Regions from separate parts of the Mesorhizobium sp. Cs1321R2N1 genome, predicted to be linked through region 1. Evidence: riboswitches for the same ligand, from Rfam matches in the RefSeq annotation. Region 1 holds a riboswitch; each other region holds the start of a gene.

The links. A riboswitch is a leader RNA that binds a small molecule or an ion and turns the genes downstream of it on or off. The one in region 1 is predicted to bind cobalamin.
Region 2: it holds a riboswitch for cobalamin, as region 1 does, so the genes downstream of both, bluB (5,6-dimethylbenzimidazole synthase) here and O7A61_RS26195 (aromatic ring-hydroxylating oxygenase subunit alpha) in region 1, are expected to answer to the same signal.
Region 3: it holds a riboswitch for cobalamin, as region 1 does, so the genes downstream of both, O7A61_RS17695 (DUF1636 family protein) here and O7A61_RS26195 (aromatic ring-hydroxylating oxygenase subunit alpha) in region 1, are expected to answer to the same signal.

What each region holds. Positions count from the first base shown of each region.
Region 1 is NZ_JAPYKP010000142.1:9,591-16,241, forward strand. It holds gene O7A61_RS26175 (ABC transporter ATP-binding protein) at 1-82, shown strand, start outside; gene O7A61_RS26180 (DUF680 domain-containing protein) at 162-401, opposite strand; gene O7A61_RS26185 (DUF680 domain-containing protein) at 468-671, opposite strand; gene O7A61_RS26190 (DUF680 domain-containing protein) at 744-950, opposite strand; cobalamin riboswitch at 1,434-1,636, shown strand; gene O7A61_RS26195 (aromatic ring-hydroxylating oxygenase subunit alpha) at 1,752-2,999, shown strand; gene O7A61_RS26200 (hybrid-cluster NAD(P)-dependent oxidoreductase) at 3,065-4,165, shown strand; gene O7A61_RS26205 (glycosyltransferase family 87 protein) at 4,284-5,504, opposite strand; gene O7A61_RS26210 (alpha-ketoglutarate-dependent dioxygenase AlkB family protein) at 5,561-6,190, opposite strand; gene lysM (peptidoglycan-binding protein LysM) at 6,404-6,651, opposite strand, start outside.
Region 2 is NZ_JAPYKP010000031.1:18,693-25,343, reverse strand. It holds gene O7A61_RS11260 (pirin family protein) at 1-370, opposite strand, end outside; gene O7A61_RS11255 (DUF2277 domain-containing protein) at 411-677, opposite strand; gene O7A61_RS11250 (exodeoxyribonuclease VII small subunit) at 770-1,021, opposite strand; gene O7A61_RS11245 (histone deacetylase family protein) at 1,025-1,951, opposite strand; cobalamin riboswitch at 2,119-2,312, shown strand; partial or broken gene bluB (5,6-dimethylbenzimidazole synthase) at 2,413-3,072, shown strand; gene O7A61_RS11235 (hypothetical protein) at 3,159-4,142, opposite strand; gene O7A61_RS11230 (TetR/AcrR family transcriptional regulator) at 4,229-4,837, opposite strand; gene O7A61_RS11225 (MFS transporter) at 4,957-6,177, shown strand; gene ribB (3,4-dihydroxy-2-butanone-4-phosphate synthase) at 6,197-6,651, opposite strand, start outside.
Region 3 is NZ_JAPYKP010000065.1:21,680-28,330, reverse strand. It holds gene O7A61_RS17715 (substrate-binding domain-containing protein) at 1-511, opposite strand, end outside; gene O7A61_RS17710 (sugar phosphate isomerase/epimerase family protein) at 609-1,517, opposite strand; gene O7A61_RS17705 (Gfo/Idh/MocA family protein) at 1,514-2,545, opposite strand; gene O7A61_RS17700 (LacI family DNA-binding transcriptional regulator) at 2,737-3,762, shown strand; cobalamin riboswitch at 3,825-4,032, shown strand; gene O7A61_RS17695 (DUF1636 family protein) at 4,159-4,536, shown strand; gene O7A61_RS17690 (ABC transporter ATP-binding protein) at 4,533-5,321, shown strand; gene O7A61_RS17685 (ABC transporter substrate-binding protein) at 5,368-6,315, shown strand; gene O7A61_RS17680 (FecCD family ABC transporter permease) at 6,315-6,651, shown strand, end outside.

The sequences.
Region 1 (6,651 bases):
CGCCAATGCCGGAGATCTTCATATCTTCGATGCGGATGGACGGTCGTTCGCCCTGCAGGAAGCGGAAGCAAAAGCCGCCTGAGACCACAAGCTGTCTCGACAACGCAAAAAGAGAGCGGCGGGCAAGCCCGCCGCTCTCTTTTGTATATTACCACGGCTGGTTAGTTGTTGCCGAAGAGGTTGCGGTCTGCGCCCTGAGGGGCGGACTTCTGTACGTCGCCCGACGAATTGAGCAGCTTGTAGACAGGCGATTCGCTCTTGCGGATCGAGCCCGTATGCGAGGTGTCGACGTTGACGGTCGCCTGCTTGTTGATGTCGGTGCCGCCAACGTTGTCGTTGCCGGCATAGGCGCTGCCAGCGGCAATCAGAAGAGCGGCGGCGGTAAGAACAATCTTTTTCATTTTGGTACTCCGATTTTTTCGAATTCAAGGGGCGGGCTGAGCGCGCCGTCCTTGCTTGAAGAGATGTTAGTTGTTGCCGAACAGGTTGCGATCGGCGCCGTGCTGGACGGGCTCCTGGCTGGCAGGAGCCGACTTGTCGACCGACGCGGTGTACGAGTTGTCCACCGCGGCGGCAGGCTGGTTGGCACCGTTGGAGCCATAGTTGTCGCTGGCAAAAGCGCTGCCGGAAATGGCCAGAACGGCGGCGGCGGCAATAAGGATCTTGTTCATTTTAGGTACTCCTGAATTTCTTGAATTCCGCCGGATCGGCGGGCAAGCCCGCCAATCCGTGGGGACAGGCCGTTAGCGGCCGAAGAGGTTGCGATCGCTGCCCTGAGCAGGCGTCTGAGCAACAGGCTCCGACGTCTTGGTGGAGGTGGAAGCGGTGTACGAACTGTCCACCGCGGCAGCAGGCTGGTTGGCGCCGTTCGAACCGTAATTGTCGCTACCAGCGAAGGCGCTGCCGGAAACAGCCAGAAGGGCGGCGGCAGTGAGAATGATCTTTTTCATTTTTTGGTACTCCAGTATTTTTCCGTCCGTCTAGCGGCGTGTCTTGGGATTAAATCGCGTCGTTCGGACAGCCCCGATGTGGGAGAGCACCCTTGCCGTTTCCAATCACGAAGTTGTTCAGCGTGGACCATGACTCCACCACTTGAAATTGTACCAGCGCCTTCCGCATCTCTTATTTTATCTTGTGATATCAGTTAGTTACGTTAAAACAGCGTCCTGATCACCAACTGTGTCGGAGGCTCGGCGTTCACAGCGTCTTGCACGCACCGTCAACAGAAACGAACCGTTCGGTTCGATTTTAGCCTCCTCTAATAGTCACTTTTTGAAACTGTTAACCTATTTGCTGCCGGCAAAGGGGTCGGCGCGGCTTGGCGACAGAAGGCGATTCCAATCGGCTACAAGCCTGTCATGACGATCCAGCATGCGTGTCGCGCCGCATGGATGCGATGTCGCTTTCATGCCGATGTCGCAAAGTCTGTCGTGGTTAGATCAGGCATCTCAGGTGCCGCTGCGTGACGACGGAGCGGAGAATTGGGAAGCCGGTCAGATTCCGGCGCTGCCCCCGCAACGGTGGTGGAGTTCAAGTCGCAACGGGAGACCACTGGGCGAAAGCCTGGGAAGGTGTCGCGATGGTCCGCAAGGGACAACTCCAGAGCCCGGAAACCAGCCCGAGATCGCTAGAACTCGACTGATCGCGGTGGGCGGTCAAGAGGCGGATGGTGTCTGTCCGGCTTTTCGCCGATCTGCGCCCAGTCCTTCCTCAATCACCACCAGTTCAGTCCTTGAAACTGAGGACAGGACATGGACGCGCGCAACGACATGCTGAGGCTCTTGAACAGCCGCAGACAAGGCTTTTCGCTGGAACAGCCCTTTTACACCGACCCGGACTACTTCAAGCTCGACATGGAGTTGATCTGGTATCGCGACTGGCTGTTCATCGGCCATGATTGCGAATTGCCCAAGCCGGGCAGCTTCATCACCATGCAGATCGGCGATTATCCGGTCGTGCTGGTGCGCGATCAGCAGGGCAAGATCAACGCCTTCCACAATTCCTGCCGCCATCGCGGCAGCCGCGTCTGCAATTCCGACAAGGGCACGGCCGCCAAGCTGGTCTGTCCCTATCACCAATGGACCTACGAGCTCGACGGCCGGCTGCTGTTCGCCCGCCAGATGGCCGATGGGTTCGACAAGAGCCAGTTCGGCCTGAAGCCGGTCGCCTGCGAAAGCGTCGCCGGCCATGTCTTCATCTGCCTGGCCAAGGAGCCAGCCGACTTCGCGCCGATGCGGGCGATGATCGAGCCCTACCTTTTGCCGCACCGGCTGCGTGAGGCAAAAGTCGCCTTCGAGAGCACCATCATCGAGAAGGGCAACTGGAAGCTGGTCTGGGAGAACAACCGCGAATGCTATCATTGCGCCGGCAACCATCCCGAACTCTGCAAGACCTTCCCGGAAGCACCGACGGTGACGGGCGTCCAAGGCGCCGACAGCGACCCGGAGATGCTGGCGCACTGGGCGAAATGCGAAGCGGCCGGCCTGCCGAGCAAGTTCCGCATCGATCCGGCCGGCCAGTATCGCGCGACCCGCGCGCCGCTGCTGCGCGATGCCGTCAGCTACACGATGACGGGAAAGCGCGCGGTCGAGAGGAATCTTTCCGACAGCGTTTCAACCAACCGCATCGGTTCGTTGCTGCTTTACCACTATCCGACGACCTGGAACCACATCCTGGGCGACCACGCCGTCACCTTCCGAGTGCTGCCGATCAGCGCCACGGAAACGGCGGTGACGACCAAATGGCTGGTGCACAAGGATGCGGTCGAGGGCGTCGATTACGATCTCGCAGAACTCACCCATGTCTGGACCGAGACCAACGACCAGGATCGCCGCATCGTCGAGGAAAACGCCTTCGGCATCCTGTCGCCGGCCTACGAGCCAGGCCCCTATTCGGAGATGCATGAGGGCGGCGTGATCCAGTTCGTCGAGTGGTACGCATCCTTCATCGGGCCACGGCTTGCCGAAGGCGGCCGGCCGGCCCTGCGCAGCGTTGCCTAAGGCATATCGCTAGAGACGGCGGTTTTGGACATGCGCGGAACAAAAGGGACAAGAGGATGAATGCGATGACGGATCTCGGCCTCTATCGCCATCTCGACCAGATGGCGCCCTGGAACGACAGGTTGCAGGTGCTGGAAGTGACCGGCGTCACCGACGAGGCGCCCGACGTGAAGACCTTCACCTTCCGGTCCGACAACCAGACCTGGTTCCGCTACAAGCCGGGCCAGTTCGTGACGCTGGAATTGCCGACACCGGACGGGCCGCTGATGCGCACCTATACGCTGTCATCGTCACCGTCGCGGCCATTCTCGATCGCGGTGACGGTGAAGGCGCAGGTGGGCAGCATCGGCACACGCTGGATGTTCGATCACCTGGCGCCGGGCTCGCACGTCAAGGCCTATGGACCAGGCGGCGACTTTTCACTGCACAGCCATCCGGCGGCGAAATATCTGTTCATCTCGGCCGGATCCGGCGTGACGCCGATGATGTCGATGCTGCGCTGGCTGAACGACTGCGCGCCATGGACCGATGTCGGCTTCGTCAACTGCGCGCGGCGCCCGGAAGAGATCATCTTCCGCAAGGAGCTGGAGCTGCTCGGCGGCCACATGCCGGGCCTGTCGCTCGGCTTCATGATCGAGGAACGGTCGAGCCGCGAGGGCTGGTATGGCCATATGGGCCGCATCGACGCTATCCGGCTGCCGCTGCTGGCGCCGGATTTCCGCGAACGCGAAATCTTCTGCTGCGGCCCCGACCCCTTCATGCGCGCCGTGCGCGGCATGCTCGAAGCCGCCGGCTTCGACATGGCAAAGTACCATCAGGAGAGCTTTGCCGCGCCGACCGTTGAGGAAATCCCGGTGCCATTCGCGGCGCCGGCGCAGGACGGTGTGGCTGTCCCCGTCGAAGCCGCAACGCCGATCCGCTTCGCGCTTTCGGACGTCGACGCCGACTGTGTCGCCGGCCAGACCGTGTTGCAGACGGCGCGTGCTTCGGGCGTGCGGATACCGGCGGCCTGCGAATTCGGCCTGTGCGGAACCTGCAAGGTGAAGAAAGTCTCCGGCAGCGTCGAGATGAGCCACAATGGCGGCATCCTCGATCACGAGATCGACGATGGCTTCATCCTGGCCTGCTGTTCAAAGCCACTGTCGGCATTGGAAATCGAGGCTTGATCCGCCCGGCCTTCGACTGATCCGGGAATGGTCCGCGCCTTGCCGGCACGGTCGGATCGGCCTCAAAATGCACACCCTACGAAAAAGAGCCGAGGGCACAATCGCGGCAGTCGTTCCTCTATGACGATGATGTCCGGCTGTCAGCCATCATCGAGGTCTCGCGTTCGCGGGCTCTTATGTCGGCAAGCATCCATGCCGACAGGGACAAGGGCACCAATACGCCGATGCCAAGCCCGATACCGTTCACCAGATGGGCGATGGCAGGGTAGAGCCAGACGAGCGCCAGGAAAATCCGGGGCATGTTGGCGCGCGTCGAAAAAAGGTAGGCCACGGCGACGGCAAGACCGACCGTGTCGTAGCTGTAGCCGTACGGCGTCGCGACCGTTGCCAGCACGGCGGTGAGGACCACTCTTTCGCCGTGCTCGACCTGCCGCCAAGGCAACCAGACCCAGATGGAGGCACAGATTGCGGCAATGGTCGCAACGGCTTGCATCACATAGGCCACCGTCAGTCCGGCGCCGCATGCGCGCGCCAGGAAGAACATGGTTGCGGCATTGGCCTGGTAGGGTTGCGGATAGGGCGCCTCCAGGATTGCCGTCATCAGGGGGCGGGTTTCGGTCCAGAACAGATGCCAGACGTCGAACCCGAGCGAGAGCCCGGTCAAAATGAACAGCGTGGCAGATGACAGGGCCGCGGCGGCGATGGCACGCCAGTTGCCGCCGGCCAGCAGGCAGAACGGCACCAGAATGCCCAGATGCGGCTTGATCGTCAGCAAACCGAACAGCAGCCCAGCCAGGATTGGCCGTTTTGGCGCCACGGCCAGCCCGCCAATGAGAAGAGCCGTCGTCAGGGCACCGTTCTGGCCGAAGATGGCGTTGATGAAGACGGCCGGACACACAAGGACGGCCGCTTCGGCCCGCGTGCCCAGCTTCAGCGGCCGCACCGCCAGCCACAGGCAGAAGAGGGTGCCGAAAGTCCAGATGAAATAGGCGGGAAAGATCGGCAGCAGCGCGAGCGGCGCGCCGAAGACCAGGATGCTGGGCGGGTAACTCCATTCCTGGTTGGGAAGATCGGGCGAAAACATCCGCCGCAGGGCCGCGCGATAGCTGTCGACGTCAAACAGCCAGGCTACATGGCCGTCGAGCGCCATGCGTCCGCCGGCCCACAGATTGGTGAAATCCCAATAGGGCAGCCGGTCACTGAGCTCGGAGAAGCCGTGCTCGTCGAAGGTCCACAAGGCAAGATAGTAGCGCAGCCCGATCAGGATTCCGGTGCACAGCACAAGTGCCGCGAAACGGATATCGGATCGAAAAGGGGCAGTCTGGTTGACTGGTGCCATTGCGCTGTTTTCCAAGACCCTGGCAGTCTTGATAGGGGGCGCGCGTTAAGATCGGCTTATTTGGAGGTCTCGTCGGGCTTCGTCACCCGCCGCAGCGTCAGATTGATCCTGCCGCCGTTTTTGAGCAGCGCCGAGGTCGAAGGGTAGATGCGGTCGACGCCATGGAAGGCAAGGCGACCCTCGCCGCCAAGCACGACGACATCGCCGCTTTTCAGCCTGAACGATTTGGTAGCGCCATCGCGCGTTGTCTGGCCGACCCTGAACAGGCAATCGTCACCCAGCGAGACAGAGACGACGGGTGCCGAGAAATCGGCCTCGTCGCGATCCTGATGCAGGCCCATCTTCGCATCAGGCGTGTAGAAATTGACCAGGCAGGCCTCCGGCGGATTGGGATAACCCGACACTTGCCGCCACAGGTCGAGCAGGCTGTCGGGGATAGGCGGCCAAGGCTCTCCGGTCAGCGGATGCGTCGGCTGGTAGCGATAGCCGCGTTCCTTGTCGGTGACCCAGCCGAGCGGACCGCAATTGGTCATGCGCACGCTCATCTCCTTGCCGGTCCGCGGCATGGCCGGCACGAACAGCGGCGCTTGCTGGACGATGCTCCTCACCTCCTCGACCAGCACCTCCTGGACGGCGCGGGACAGATGGGCCGGCATGTGGCGTACGCCCTTGGGCAGAACGAGCATGGATTTGGCTCATGTGAATGGTTCGGAGCCCAGCATGCCACCAGCGGACGAAAACGGCGACCCGAAAGCCGTCGTGGTTTTTGCCAGATGCCGCGCGCCGAATTCGTCTTTCCATTCGCCAATGGCGGTTGACGAATAAAGACGAAGCGCCGCTGGTAATGCAACGCCGCGCGACCTTTCGGACGCACGGCGCACTGATTTCTGCCCTGTGGCTCAGCCAAGCTCGGGAATACGCAGGACCCGGCCCGGATAGATCTTGTCGGGATGGGTCAGCATCGGCTTGTTGGCTTCGAAGATGACCGTGTTCTTGGCGCCCTGGCCCTTGCCATAGCTCTTTTCGGCGATCTTCCAGAGATTGTCGCCCTTCTGGACGGTGTAGAAGGTCGGCTCCTTGGCAGGGGCCGCCGTGCCGGAAGCCGGCGCGACCTGCAACTCGTCAGCCTGCACCTTGGAGACGCCCA
Region 2 (6,651 bases), on a different contig from region 1:
CCTGCGGCGTGCGCTCGGAGTGGACGATGCCACGGCCCGCGGTCATCAGGTTCACGTCGCCGGGCTCGATCACCATTTCGGTGCCGAGCGAATCGCGATGCCTGATCTTACCATCGAACAGATAGGTCACTGTCGACAGGCCGATATGCGGGTGCGGACGAACATCGAGCGCCTGGCCGGCGCGCATGATCGCGGGGCCCATGCGATCGAAGAAAATGAACGGCCCGACCAGCCTTCTCTTGGCGGTCGGCAAGGCGCGGCGCACCTCGAAGCCGCCAATATCCTTGGCGTTGGGGATGACCATCAGTTCGATCTGGTCGCTGGCGAAGGCATCGCCGGCCTCAGGGTCTTCCCCCGGGAAGAAGCTCATGAACTCTCCTGGTCAGCGCTCGGTGGCCGCTTTGGACATGTCAGGCGAACCGGATCGCCGCCTTTGCTCTCAGTTTGGCTGCCACCTCTTCGCGATTGCGCGGATGCTGGTGGGTTTCCAGGGAATCAAGCAATTCGCGTGCGGATGCCGCGATGGCTTCGACCGCATGATCGAACGCATGCTGGTTCTGTTTCGACGGTCGCGTCGTTCCGCTGAGCTTGCGGACAAACTGGAGTGCCGCGTCGCGGACTTCGTCATTGGTTGCCGGCGGATCAAAATTGAACAGGGTCTTGATGTTTCTGCACATCGCTTCCGTATCTCCTCTTGTCCGTTTCAATCGGGACGAGTTGTATCCTCAATCATGATCGTGTCCAAAAGTCGGTAAGCCTGCTCCGGACCTCAGTCCGCGTCGAGCGGCTCGGTTCCAACCGGCTTGCCGTCGCGCGACAGCCTGATCTTCTCGACCTTGTCCTCGGCGGCCTTCAGCAACCGGTCGCAATGCACCTTCAGCGCCTCGCCGCGTTCGTAGATCCGGATCGACTGGTCGAGCGGCACGTCGCCACGCTCCAGATCATCGACGATCTTCTCCAGCGCGTCGAGTGCCTGCTCGAAGCTCATCGCCTTGACGTCTTCGTTGATCTCACCAGTCATCATTCATCCTTTCATCAGTCGCCCGACATGGGCGCCGACCGAAAATGCCAATCCCTGCAGATCGTAGCCGCCCTCGAGCACGCTGACGAGCCGGTTGCCGCTATGGCGTGCGGCGCGCTGCATCAGTTGGCCGGTCGCCCAGTCGAAATCGTCCTCGGTAAGATTGATCTCCGCCAGCGGGTCGCGATGGTGCGCGTCGAAGCCGGCCGAAACGATGATCAAATCGGGCGCGAAATTGTCGAGTGCCGGGAGCACGCGCGACAGGAAAGCATCGCGAAAAACCTCGCTGCCGGTCTGCGGCGCCAGCGGCGCGTTGACGATATTGCCGGCGCCGGTCTCGTTCTTCGCGCCGGTGCCGGGATAGAGCGGCATCTGGTGCGTCGAGCAATAGAGCACCGAGGGATCGTCCCAGAAAATATCCTGCGTGCCGTTGCCGTGGTGCACGTCCCAATCGACGACGGCGACACGCTCCGCACCATGCTTCTTCTGCGCATAGCGGGCAGCGATAGCCGCAGTGTTGAAGAAGCAGAAGCCCATGGCCGTGGTCTTTTCGGCATGGTGGCCGGGCGGACGAGCCGCGACGAAGACATTGTCGGCGCGGCCCGCAAAGACGTCGTCGACGGCGGCATTGGCGGCGCCGATCGCGGTGATCACCGCCTGCCAGCTCTTCGGGCTGGCGGTGGTGTCGGCGTCGATGCGGGCGAGGCCTTCAGCGGGAATGGCGGCACGCACGCGCGCGACGAAATCGGCGGGATGCGCATAGAGGATGGTCGCCTCGTCGCCTTGCGGTGCCTCGGCGCGGTCAAGCGCGGCAAAAGCTTCGTCGTCGAGCACGCGCTCGATGGCGCGCAAGCGGTCGGGCCGCTCGGGGTGACCTGGCGGGGTGATGTGTTCGAGGAAGATCGGGTGCGTGTAGAGACGAGTGGCCATGTCCCCCTTATCTAGTGCCCCGGCGCCGTGATGGCCATGCGTTGCGGCTTGATCGCTGGGGAAAATCACGCCTGCGTCCATTCATGTCGCTGCGGGCATTGGCGTCGCCGGCGCTTCGGCGTAAGGTCGCCGCCACTGCCTGGTGCCTGCCGGAGGTTTGTTTTAGCCGCATTTCTGCGACGCCAAGTGATTCCACTTGGGAGCAAATGCTCTGGCGGGAGAATCGGGAACACGGTTTGATGCCGTGGCGTGCCCAACGCTGTGAGGGGGACCGCGCCGGTAAATGCCACTGTCGATGACGGGAAGGCACCGGACGTGGGTTGATCCCGAGCCAGAAGACCGGCCTGGCAGGCATCGTCATCCGCATGGTCAGGCGGATGATATCAGAGCGACGTGCGCCCTCCTGGACGCACAAGTACGCTCTGAGAATTTGAACTGCTGCAATCGCAAGGGGACAAGCGATGCCGGAAGCTATGACCGCTCCAACGGCCGATGGATTTGATCAGATCGCGCGCGACGCGGTTTACCGCGCCATGTTCACGCGGCGCGACGTCCGCAGCCATTTTACATCGGAAGCGATCGACGACGAGGTGCTGGCGCGGCTTTTGCTCGCCGCCCATCACGCGCCGTCAGTCGGCTTCATGCAGCCTTGGAATTTCATCGTCATCCGCGATGCCGCGCGACGGGCGGAGGTGCGCGATCTGTTCTTGGCGGCGCGCGAACAGGAACTGCCGGCAATCGAGGCGGACCGGCGGGCGCTTTACCGCAAGCTCAAGCTCGAAGGCATCTGCGAAAGCGCATTGAACATCTGCATCACCTGCGACCGCGAGCGCTCGAAAGCCTCGCCGCTGGGACGCTGGCACAATCCGGAAATGGATCTCTACAGCACGGTCTGCGCGGTGCAGAATTTTTGGCTGGCGGCACGCGCCGAGGGAGTCGGCGTCGGCTGGGTCAGCATCATCGAGGCGCAAGCGCTGAAGAGCCTGCTGTCCATCCCCGATCACGTGACGCCGATCGCCTATCTCTGCGTCGGCCGTGTCTCGGAGTTCGCGCCAAAACCGGATCTCGAAACGCATGGCTGGGGCCGACGGCTGCCGTTGCCCGACCTGATCATGAGCGAGACTTTTTGTGGGCAAGGCGAAGCGCCGCTCAAATCGACAGTGGCCCGCTTCAGCACTGTTGCCGGTGGGCCCGCCAGCCCAACCGATCAGCGTGTCGCGCCGGCCGTGCCCCAGCGCGAACCGTCGAAGGTGGAGAGCGCCTTGCGCTTGAGTTCCCGGAACTTCGACGAGGCATCGGCCAGCCTGGCGTCCCAGGCGGCATCGGGCACCTGACCCTCGATGGTCTTGAAATAGACCTGCATCAGGCAGGCGATGGCGAACGGCTCGATGAACGCCGCCTTAAAGGCCCAGGCAAAGACGATGGCCAGAACGAAGGCCCAACCGGCGAGCTGTCCTGGCATGACGTAAAGAATGGCGGCTGCCGGGGCCAGCATCAGCAGGAAGATGACGAAGGAGACCCCCCACATGATCACGGCCAGCCAGACGGCGTTCTTGAGCATGATCTTGCCGTTCTGGGCGTAGAGCACAACGCCTTGCCGCGCGGTCTCGAAGGGCGAGGACGAATTGATGCGGATGTTGTAGCCGAGAATGATCTCGTCGACATAGGTCAGCGACAGGCGGATCACCGTGTTGAGGAACGAGACCAGGCCGCTCAGGCCCGGAATGGGCAGGAAAGCCGCGATGCCGCCCAGCAGGCCGGTGATGGCGCGGATGGCGCCCTTGACCAGCTGGTCGACGACGAAAAGGATGTTCGCCTCGGCAAAACGCTCGGTCACAACCCCTTTCGCATAGGCGATCTGGTTCTGGCCGTCGGGTACGTCGTGGCCGTCGATCAGATGCACCATGACGGCGATATGGCCTGCCTTGACGACGTAGAGGATGTATTCGCGAATCCAGTAGACAGCGATCGAGACGAGGCCGAAACCGACAATCCCGCCCCACATGGCAAAGGACAACGGCCCGTCGGGATCGGTGGAGATATGGCCGACGCCATAGCCGACCGAGGCACCGGTGCCGGTGGCCATGATATAGGCCAGCGTGATGCCGAAATAGACGATCATACGAAAGACGATGAAAGGCCAGGTCCGCATCATGATGGACACCGACCTGCCGATATCGAAATCCCACATACCCCGAATCCCCCAGAGGTGGCTGTGGAGGATGCGCCCAAACCGTCTATTGTCAATTGCGAGCGGTGGCGGAGCCCGATTGCGGGTCAGTTTGGCCGCGCCTCCGGCTTCTCGAGCAGGCCTTCGAGCAATTGCTTGAACGCTGCCACCACCTTCCTCGACGTCGCTTCGGGATCGTTCGAGTTGGCGATCCGCTGCGCGGCCTGGCTGCTCGCCCCGTTGATCAGCCGCGCCGCGGTCTCGGGATCGAGGCCCGGCACGACCACCCCGTCCTGTTGCAGCGCGGTCAGATGATCGGTCATTGAACCGACGCAGGCATTGGCATTCGACCACTGTGCCGGGTCGCCCAGCACGGCCGGACCGTCCCGGAACATGATGCGCTGGATTTCCGGCTCCAGCGCCATTTCGATGTAGGTCGTGCATTCGTCGACGAAATGCTGCCAGCGGGTCGGCGCCCTCGACGCGACCTCATTCACCCGCGCGGCCATTTCCGCATCAATTTGCGCGATAACCGCCTGCAGCAGTCCCTTCTTGTCGCCGAAGTGATGATAGAGGGCGCCGCGCGTCAGTCCGGCCGATGCCGTGAAATCGTCCATCGACGCTTCGGCATAACCGATGGTGCCAAAGGCTTGGCGCGCCGCGGCGATCAGCTTGGCACGCGTCTCGGCGATCATCTCCTTGCGGGGTCGGTGCATGCTCTGGCCTTATCTACATACGCTCCGTATGCCAATTGACATACGCGACGTATGGTCTATCTAACACTTATACGTCTCGTATGTAATTGTCGAATCGCCCCTTGTCGAGGAACAGGATCATGCAAAACCCCTACTCGGAAATCTTTCGCGCTCCTGGCGCCAGGGGCTTTGCCGCCGCCGGCTTCATGGCGCGCCTGCCGATCGCCATGGCGCCGATCGGCATCGTGGCGATGCTGTCGCAGACGCGTGGCGAATACTGGCTGGCGGGTGCGGTTTCGGCGACGTTCGCCTTGGCCAATGCTTTCCTGGCGCCGCAAATATCGAGGTTGGTCGACCGCCTCGGCCAGACGCGGGTTGTCGTCCCCACCACCATCATCTCCGTGCTCGCATTCGCGGCCCTGATCGCATCGGCCAATCAGGACTGGCCGGTATGGACGCTATTCGTGTCGGCATTGCTGGCCGCGGCGATGCCAAGCATGCCGGCCATGGTACGCGCGCGCTGGACCGAGATTTTCCGGGGCCGGCCCGAGATGAACACCGCCTTCGCCTTCGAGTCGGCGGCCGACGAACTGGTCTACATCGCCGGCGCATCGCTGTCGGTTGGTCTCAGCGCCGCGCTGTTCCCGGAAGCGGGCGTGCTCGTCAGCACGCTGTTCCTGGCCCTGGGCTCGACAGCCTTCATCCTGCAGCGTTCGACCGAACCGCAGGTGCGACCGGTGGACCATGGCTCAACCGGCTCGGCTATCCGCCTGGGGCCGGTTCAAATCATCACCTTCGCCATGATCTTCATCGGCGCGACTTTCGCGACGACGGAGGTGAGCACGGTGGCGATCACCAAGGAACTCGGCCAGCCAGGCGCCGCAAGTCTCGTCATCGGCGTCTATGCGCTGGGCTCCTTCGTGCTCGGCATCATCATCGGCGCGCTCAACCTGAAAGCACCGCTGCAGCGCCAGCTCGCCATCGCGGTCGCGTTGGTCGCGCTCGGCACACTGCTGCCGCTTACCGCCAGCACCGTGCCCGTGCTCGCGCTGACTGTCTTCATCAGCGGCGTGGCGATCTCGCCGACCTTCATCACCGCCTTCGGCCTGATCGAACGGCATGTGCCTGAGACGATGCTGACCGAAGGCATCACCTGGGTGACCACCGGCATCGGCATCGGCATGGCGCTCGGTTCGTTCGCTGCCGGCGCGATGGTGGATGCGTTCGGCGCCCAGAACGGGTTCTGGGTTTCGGTGGCATCGGGCGTTATCGCACTGGTCACGGTGCTGCTCGGCCAGCGCAGCCTCGCCACCCACGAATGCGAGTGGGAAGGATGCGAGGCGGCAATCCCGGCCGAGTGACAGCCAGGATTTCTTGAGCTCAGATAATCTCGGTCTTGGCGATGTGGATGCCAAACCCTTCGAGACCGACATAATGGCGTTCGCGCGAGGCGATCAGGTTGATGGAGGAAATGCCGAGATCCTTCAGGATCTGCGCACCAAGGCCGATCTCGCGCCATTCGCTCTCGCGCCGGCGCGCCTCTTCATGGTCCTCGCGATCGCCCGGCGCCGGCCGGTTGCGCTCCTGGTGGGCGACGCCGACCGAGCCCTCGCGCAGATAGACGATGACACCGCGCTTGCGTTCGCCCATCGCCTTCATGATGCCGTCGAGGCGGTGGCTGGTGCCGAACACGTCGGTTACGACGTCCTCCGAATGCAGTCGCACCGGCACGTCCTCGCCGTCGCGGATATCGCCGAAGACGATGGCGACGTGATGCATCGTGTCCCAGGGCAGCGTGTAGGTGAAGACCTGCGCCTTGCCACCCAGCGTCTCGA
Region 3 (6,651 bases), on a different contig from region 1:
TGTCGCCGGCCTTGAGCTTGCCGAGCTTGAGCGCTTCGGCGCCGAGCGCGCGGCCCTGCTGTTCCTGCTGCGCGCCGACATAGCCGCCACCGAACGCCGCCGTCACCTTCGGCACCGGGACGTTCTGGTACATCATCTTGATACCGTCCTTATGCGCCTCTTCGGCGAGTGGCATGATCGCGGCGTCGCCCGGATGGCCCATCATGGCGATGCCCTGGGGCTTGACCGCGACCGCTTCGCGCAATTGCTGCACCATCTTCTCCGCGTCCCACTGGGAGAAGATGTAGTCGACCTTGGGCCCGAGATCGGCCGCGGCCTGCTTGGCGCCATTGTAGACGATGGTGCCGAAGGCGTCGCCCTCGGCGCCGCCAACGAAGAAGCGGATGTGGACGTCCTTGCACCATTGGCCGTCGAGCGCCTGCGCCGGCAAGGTGGAGATTGCGGCGGTAAGCGCCGTGGCGGCCGCCACCACGGTCGTCCGCAGAAGTGTCGTTCTGATCGCGATGCTCATGCACGTTCCTCCCATTGTTTCCCTCGTCAGCCGAGGGGCCTTTGAACGATTGCTTTGGCAGTACCACTTGCGGCCGGCTCCTCCCGCCGACCGGTCCTCACGCCGGATTTGGCAGGTAGCTCGCACCTCCCCGGCATAGCTTGAGATACTCCAGCGCGCGTGCCTGCCCCGTTATCTCGAGGTCGCCGCGATAGACCGGGTCGTGCCAGCCTTCGATGTCGATCGCGCCCTTGTAGCCGGCCAGCCGCAATTCGCTGATCACCCGCGTCCAGTCACTGTCGCCGAAGCCTGGTGTGCGCATCTGTACGAACGACAGCCGGCCGAACACGCCGTGCTCGCGAATGACGTCCCAGCGCACCGTCGCGTCCTTGCCATGGACGTGGAAGATGCGCGGCGCCCATTTGCGGATCTGCGGCATCGGATCGATCAGATAGACGAGCTGGTGGCAAGGCTCCCATTCGAGGCCGAGATTGTCGTCAGGCAACTCGTTGAACATCAGCTCCCAGGCGTCCGGATTGTGGGCGATGTTCCAGTCACCAGCAGCCCAGTTGCCGTCCATCGCACAGTTCTCGAAGGCGATGCGAACGCCCTTGTCGGCGGCGCGCCTGGCCAGCGGCCCCCACACCTCGCGAAAGCGCGGCAGGCTGTCTGTCAGCGGCTTGCCGCGGAGCCGGCCGGTAAAGCCGCAGACCATCGAGGCGCCGAACAAATGCGCATTGTCGATGACCGTCTCCCAGGCCTGGAGCACGCTACGGTCGACATCGCCGCCCTCCAGCGGATTGCCGAACACGCCGAGCGACGACACCGTGACATCGGCATCGCCGATCGCCTCGCGGATCTGGCCCGCCAGCCGGGGCAGGTCCTTGCCGCCCAGTGTCTGCCAGAAGAAGGGCTGGATGCTCTCGAAGCCGAGCGGCAGGATTGCCTTGATATAGGCGGCCGGGTCGTCGAGGTTGGCCCGCACCATGGTGCCGATCCTGATGTCGAGGAGCGGGTTTGGCATCATTGTGCCTCCTTTGCGATCATCACGCGGCGTCCGGTTTCGGCGCTCTCGATGGCGCCAAAGACCATGGCCAGGCTCTTGATGTTGTCGGCGCCGCGCGTTTCCGGCTCGGTGCCGGTCTCGATGGCGCGCATGAAATCCCTGATGATACCGAGATGGCCGTCGACGCGGCAGGCGGGATCGAGCGCGGGCACCTCGATTGGCTGAATTTTGTCGAACATGCCGTCGCGGCCCGGCACCACCACTTCCGCCTTCAACCCGTCATGGCCGTCCCAGATCAGGCTGCCGCGCTCGGCGACGACGCGCCAGCTGCCCTCCCAACTGGTGCGGAAGCCGGCCGCGCACCAGCTGCCCGCATAGGTGAAGACCTTGCCGTCGCCGAGATCGAAGACCGCGCTGGCCGACGAGCCCTGTCGGTACCAGGAATTGGCCGGTTCCCATTCCTGGCAATGCACGCCGGCCGGCTCGCCATTGACCATGTAGCGGGCGGCGTCGAATGTGTGGATCGCCATGTCGAGCAGCAGCACATGGGCCATCTCCTCGCGAAAACCGCCGAAATGTGGTGCGACGAAAAAGTCGGCGTGGATGCTGGTCGGCTTGCCGATGGCGCCGGAGTCCAGAAATCTCCGGATGCGCCTGACATTGGTGACATAGCGGCGGTTCTGGACGACAGCATGGATGCGCCCGGCCTGGCGGGCGGCCTGGACGATGGCGCGGGCATTCTCCGGGCTATCGGCGAGCGGCTTTTCCGTCAGCAGATGGCAATGATGGGCAAAGGCGGAAAACGCAACGTCGCGCCGGGCGGCGGGAACCACCACATCGAAGACCGCTTGCGGTCGGGTCTGGTCGAGCACGGCGTCGAGACTGGTGCCGGTGACGGCACCACCAAGGTCGTATTCGCGAGCCCTGGCCTTCGCCCTGTCGGCATCGAGATCGACAAGGCCGACAATGGCGAGCCCGTCGATTTGCCGCGCGGCATCGAGCCAGGCCTTGCTCATCGCTCCGCAGCCGACCAGAACGGCGTCGATCATCCAGCGCTCCTCCTCTCGGCCCCTCCAGGCCGATCGTCCCGGCGTTCACGACGTGACCGTAAACGTTTTTCCGTAAACGTTTACGAGAACACACCCGAAGGCGTAGAATGTCAATCGGCCGCCCATGAAAATCGTCGTTGCGCCTTGGCCAGGGCGGCCACCGGTGCTAGCCAAGCAAGGGGGAGAGTCACTTGGCGTCCAGCATTCACGACCTTGCCCGTCACCTGAACATTTCGATCGGCACGGTGTCGCGCGCCCTCAACGGCCGCGCCGACGTCAATGCCCACACGCGCCAGCGCGTTCTCGAGGCGGCCAGGGCTCTCAACTATTCGCCGAACCAGTCCGGCCGCAGTCTCAGGCAAGGCGCTACCCACTCGATCGCATTCATGCTGCAGCCGCATCCGGGCGACCAGGAATACGGCGAGCCGTTCTTCATTCCGTTCCTGACTGGATTGCAGGGCCGGCTCGCCGAAAGCGGGCTGGATCTCATCGTGGTGATGGGCGCGCCGGGCGACTATCAGCAGGAGCGCCTGCGGCGTGTCGTCGAGACGCGCCGTGCCGATGCGGTTGTGCTGGCCTGGACGCGGCGCGAGGACGAGCGCATCGACTATCTGACCCAGGCCGGCTTCCCCTTCGCCACGCTCGGCCGCAGCCGCTCCGGCGACAAGGCCTACCCCTCGCTCGATCTCGATTTCGAAAAAGCAGGCGCCGACGCGGTCGATCGGCTGGTGGCGCGCGGCCATCGCCGGATCGCCGCCATCCGCCCGTCGCTCGATCTGAATTTCGGCTATCTGTTCCTCGACGGCTACCGCAAGGCCTTGCGCCGGCATGGCATCGCCGTCGATCCCGGCCTGATTGCCGGCGGCTTCATCAACGAGGCCGGTGGCTACGAAGTGACACCGCAGGTGATGCGGCGCAAGGACCCGCCGACCGCCATCATCTTCAACAATGACGCAATGGCGCTTGGGGGCTGCAAGGCGCTGGCCGAGATGGGCATCAAACCGGGTCACGACATGGCGGTGACCGTCATCGTCGATACGCCGCTCTGCCGCTATTTCTCGCCGGCGTTGACCGCTTTCCGCCCGGCGCTGCAGCCCATGGGACGGCGGCTCGCCGAAATGCTGCTGGCGTCGCTGCCGGGTTTTGCGGGGGCCGCCGGGCCAGAGACCATCAGGGAGGTCTGGCCGCTGGAACTGATCGCCCGCGACAGCGATTGACCATTTGTTGGTTCTGTTATAACAAAACAAACGATCGGCTTGCCTCGCCGCCGCGCGCGGCCTAGGCTGCGACTCGTGATGGTCCCCGAGCCGAAAGGCGAGGGGTGAAAAGGGAACGCGGTGAGATCCGATTTTGGGTCGAGGCCGCGGCTGCCCCCGCAACTGTAAGCGGCGAGCAAGATCCGGAACGCCACTGGCCGGCAAGGCTGGGAAGGCAGGATTGCGCAGAGACCCGTGAGCCAGGAGACCTGCCATCACTGAGTTGACCGGACGGGGTGTGCCGGGAGGAAACGTGGACATCGGTCTTGTCGGCCGGTCGACCAACATCCTTCCGTCGCCAGTTTTGAAAGTGACGGGAAGTTGGACGGCGCAATCGATCATATTCACCCCGGACCCATGCACCAGATCATCGTGTGCACCCTTTGCCGCGACGTGCCGACCGGCGTCAGGTCGGGCGAAGGTTTGTGCACCGAGTTGCGCTCCCGCCTCTCGGCCCAGCCTGACGTGGCGCTTGGTTTCACGGTCGAGGGCGTGGCTTGCATGGCGGGTTGCGCGCGTCCCCTGGTGGTGGCTTTCCAGGCGCCTGGCAAGGCCGCCTATCTCTTCGGGTCGGTCGATGCGCAGGCCGACGCTGCCGATCTCGTGCGGTTTGCCAGGCTTTACGCCTCGCTTCCCGACGGCTGGTGCAATTCCGGACAACGTCCGCCGCGCCTAGCCGGCAAGACGCTGGCCCGCATCCCGGGACCCGGCAAGCTGGCGGATGGCAATCGGTGACAGCGCCGCTTCTCGATGCGCGCGACTTGGGCGCGATGGCGAATGGCCGGCATCTGGTCCATGCGGTCAGCCTGTCGGTGACGTCAGGCGACCGCCTCGCCATCATTGGCCCCAACGGCGCCGGCAAGACCACGCTGCTGCGCATGTTGTCCGGCATGCTCAGGCCAAGCTCGGGGGAGGTGAAGCTTGGCGGGCGACGCCTGGACAGGATTTCACCCGCCGAGCGGGCCCTGCATATCGCCGTCGTGGGCCAGACAGACCAGCCGGACCCACGGCTGGCGGTGATCGATTATGTCGAGCTTGGCCGCGTCCCGCATGCCGGCCTGAGGCGCCGCGGCGAGGAACGCGACATTGTCGTGGATGCGCTGCGGCGGACCGGCCTGTTGCCGCTGCTCGGCCGGACCATCGGCTCGCTGTCTGGTGGCGAACGCCAACGCGCCCAGCTTGCACGCGCCATCGCGCAGAAGCCCAAAATCCTATTCCTCGACGAGCCGACCAACCACCTCGATCCGCGCGCCCGCGCGGAACTGCTCGAACTGGTGGCCGGCTTCGGCATGACCGTGATCGCGGTGCTGCACGATCTGACGCTGGTGGCACCCTTCGCCACCAAGGTGGCGGTGATGAACGAGGCTCGGCTGCATGCGCTGGCGCCGCCGCACGAGGCGCTGACGCAGCAGCTGATCCGCGAGATTTTCGGCATCGACGTGTTTCGCCTGCGCCATCCCACCGAGGACCGCGAACTGACGGTGTTCGAGCTTCCGAACCGCGCCGCACCGCCGTCCTGATCAAATCCATCCTTATCCGACACGGTTCAACCAAGGAGCAAAGTCCGTGAAACGCCTCGCCCTGTCCCTCGTCTTCTCGTTGCTGGCCTCGACGGCCTTTGCCTTCCCCGTGACCGTCGACAGCTGCGGCAAGCCGCTGACCTTCGACGCGCCGCCAAAGCGCGCCGTCATCCATGATCTCAACATGGCCGAGATGGCCTTCGCGCTGAAGCTGCAGCCGTCTATTGTCGGCCTGACCGGTATCACCGGATGGTATAAAGTCGGCCCCGACTTCAAGGCAGAGCAGGGTTCCATTCCCGAACTGGCACCGAAATATCCGACGCTGGAGAACCTCCTCGCCGTCGAGCCCGACTTCTTCTTCGCCGGCTGGTGCTACGGCATGAAGCCTGGCGGTGACGTGACCCCCGACACGCTCGCTCCGCACGGCATCAAGACGCTGGTGCTGACCGAAAGCTGCGTCCATCTCGACAGGAGCCGCCCGGCCGCCTCCATGGACCTGCTCTATGGCGACATCGAAAAGCTGGGCAAGATCTTCGGCAAGGAAGCAGAAGCGGAGAAGCTTGTCTCCGGCTGGAAGGCGCAACTCGCCGATATCATCGCCAAGGTCGGCAGCGCCAAGGGAACACGCGTGTTCCTTTACGATTCCGGCGAGGACAAGCCGTTTACCGCGGGAAAGTTCGCCATCCCCAGCGCCATGATATCGGCGGCCGGCGGCGACAACATCATGGCCGACATGGACACGAGCTGGGGCAACACGGACTGGGAGACGGTGGCGGCGCGCAATCCGCAATTCCTCATCCTGCTCGATTATCAGGACGGCGGCGGTTACAGGAAACTGCTCGATTTCCTGAAGGCGCACCCGGCGATGAAAGAGACGGACGCAGTCAGGAACGAGCGCTTCGTGGCGCTTCGTTACGCCGAGCTGACGCCAGGACCGGCGAACATCGACGCCATCGGCAAGATCGCCAGGGCGATGCATCCGGAAGCGTTCTGATGGCTCTCGCCCGGGAGCACAAATCCGGCGCGCTTTCCGGGCACAAGGGCTTCACGCTGGCCATGACGGCGGGCGCGGTGGCGCTCGTCGCGCTGGCGCTGCTGTCGATCGCCTACGGCTCGACGCTGATACCTCTAGCCGATGTCGTCGCCGCCCTTGGCCGTTCCATCGGGCTGGATGAACCTCAGATATCGGGTCCGGTCGGCAGGATCGTCGTCGACCTGCGGCTGCCGCGCACGATCCTGGCGATCTGTGTCGGCGGCGGGCTGGGCATCGTCGGCGCGCTTTTGCAGACGGTGACCCGCAACGACCTTGCCGACCCCTTCCTGTTCGGCC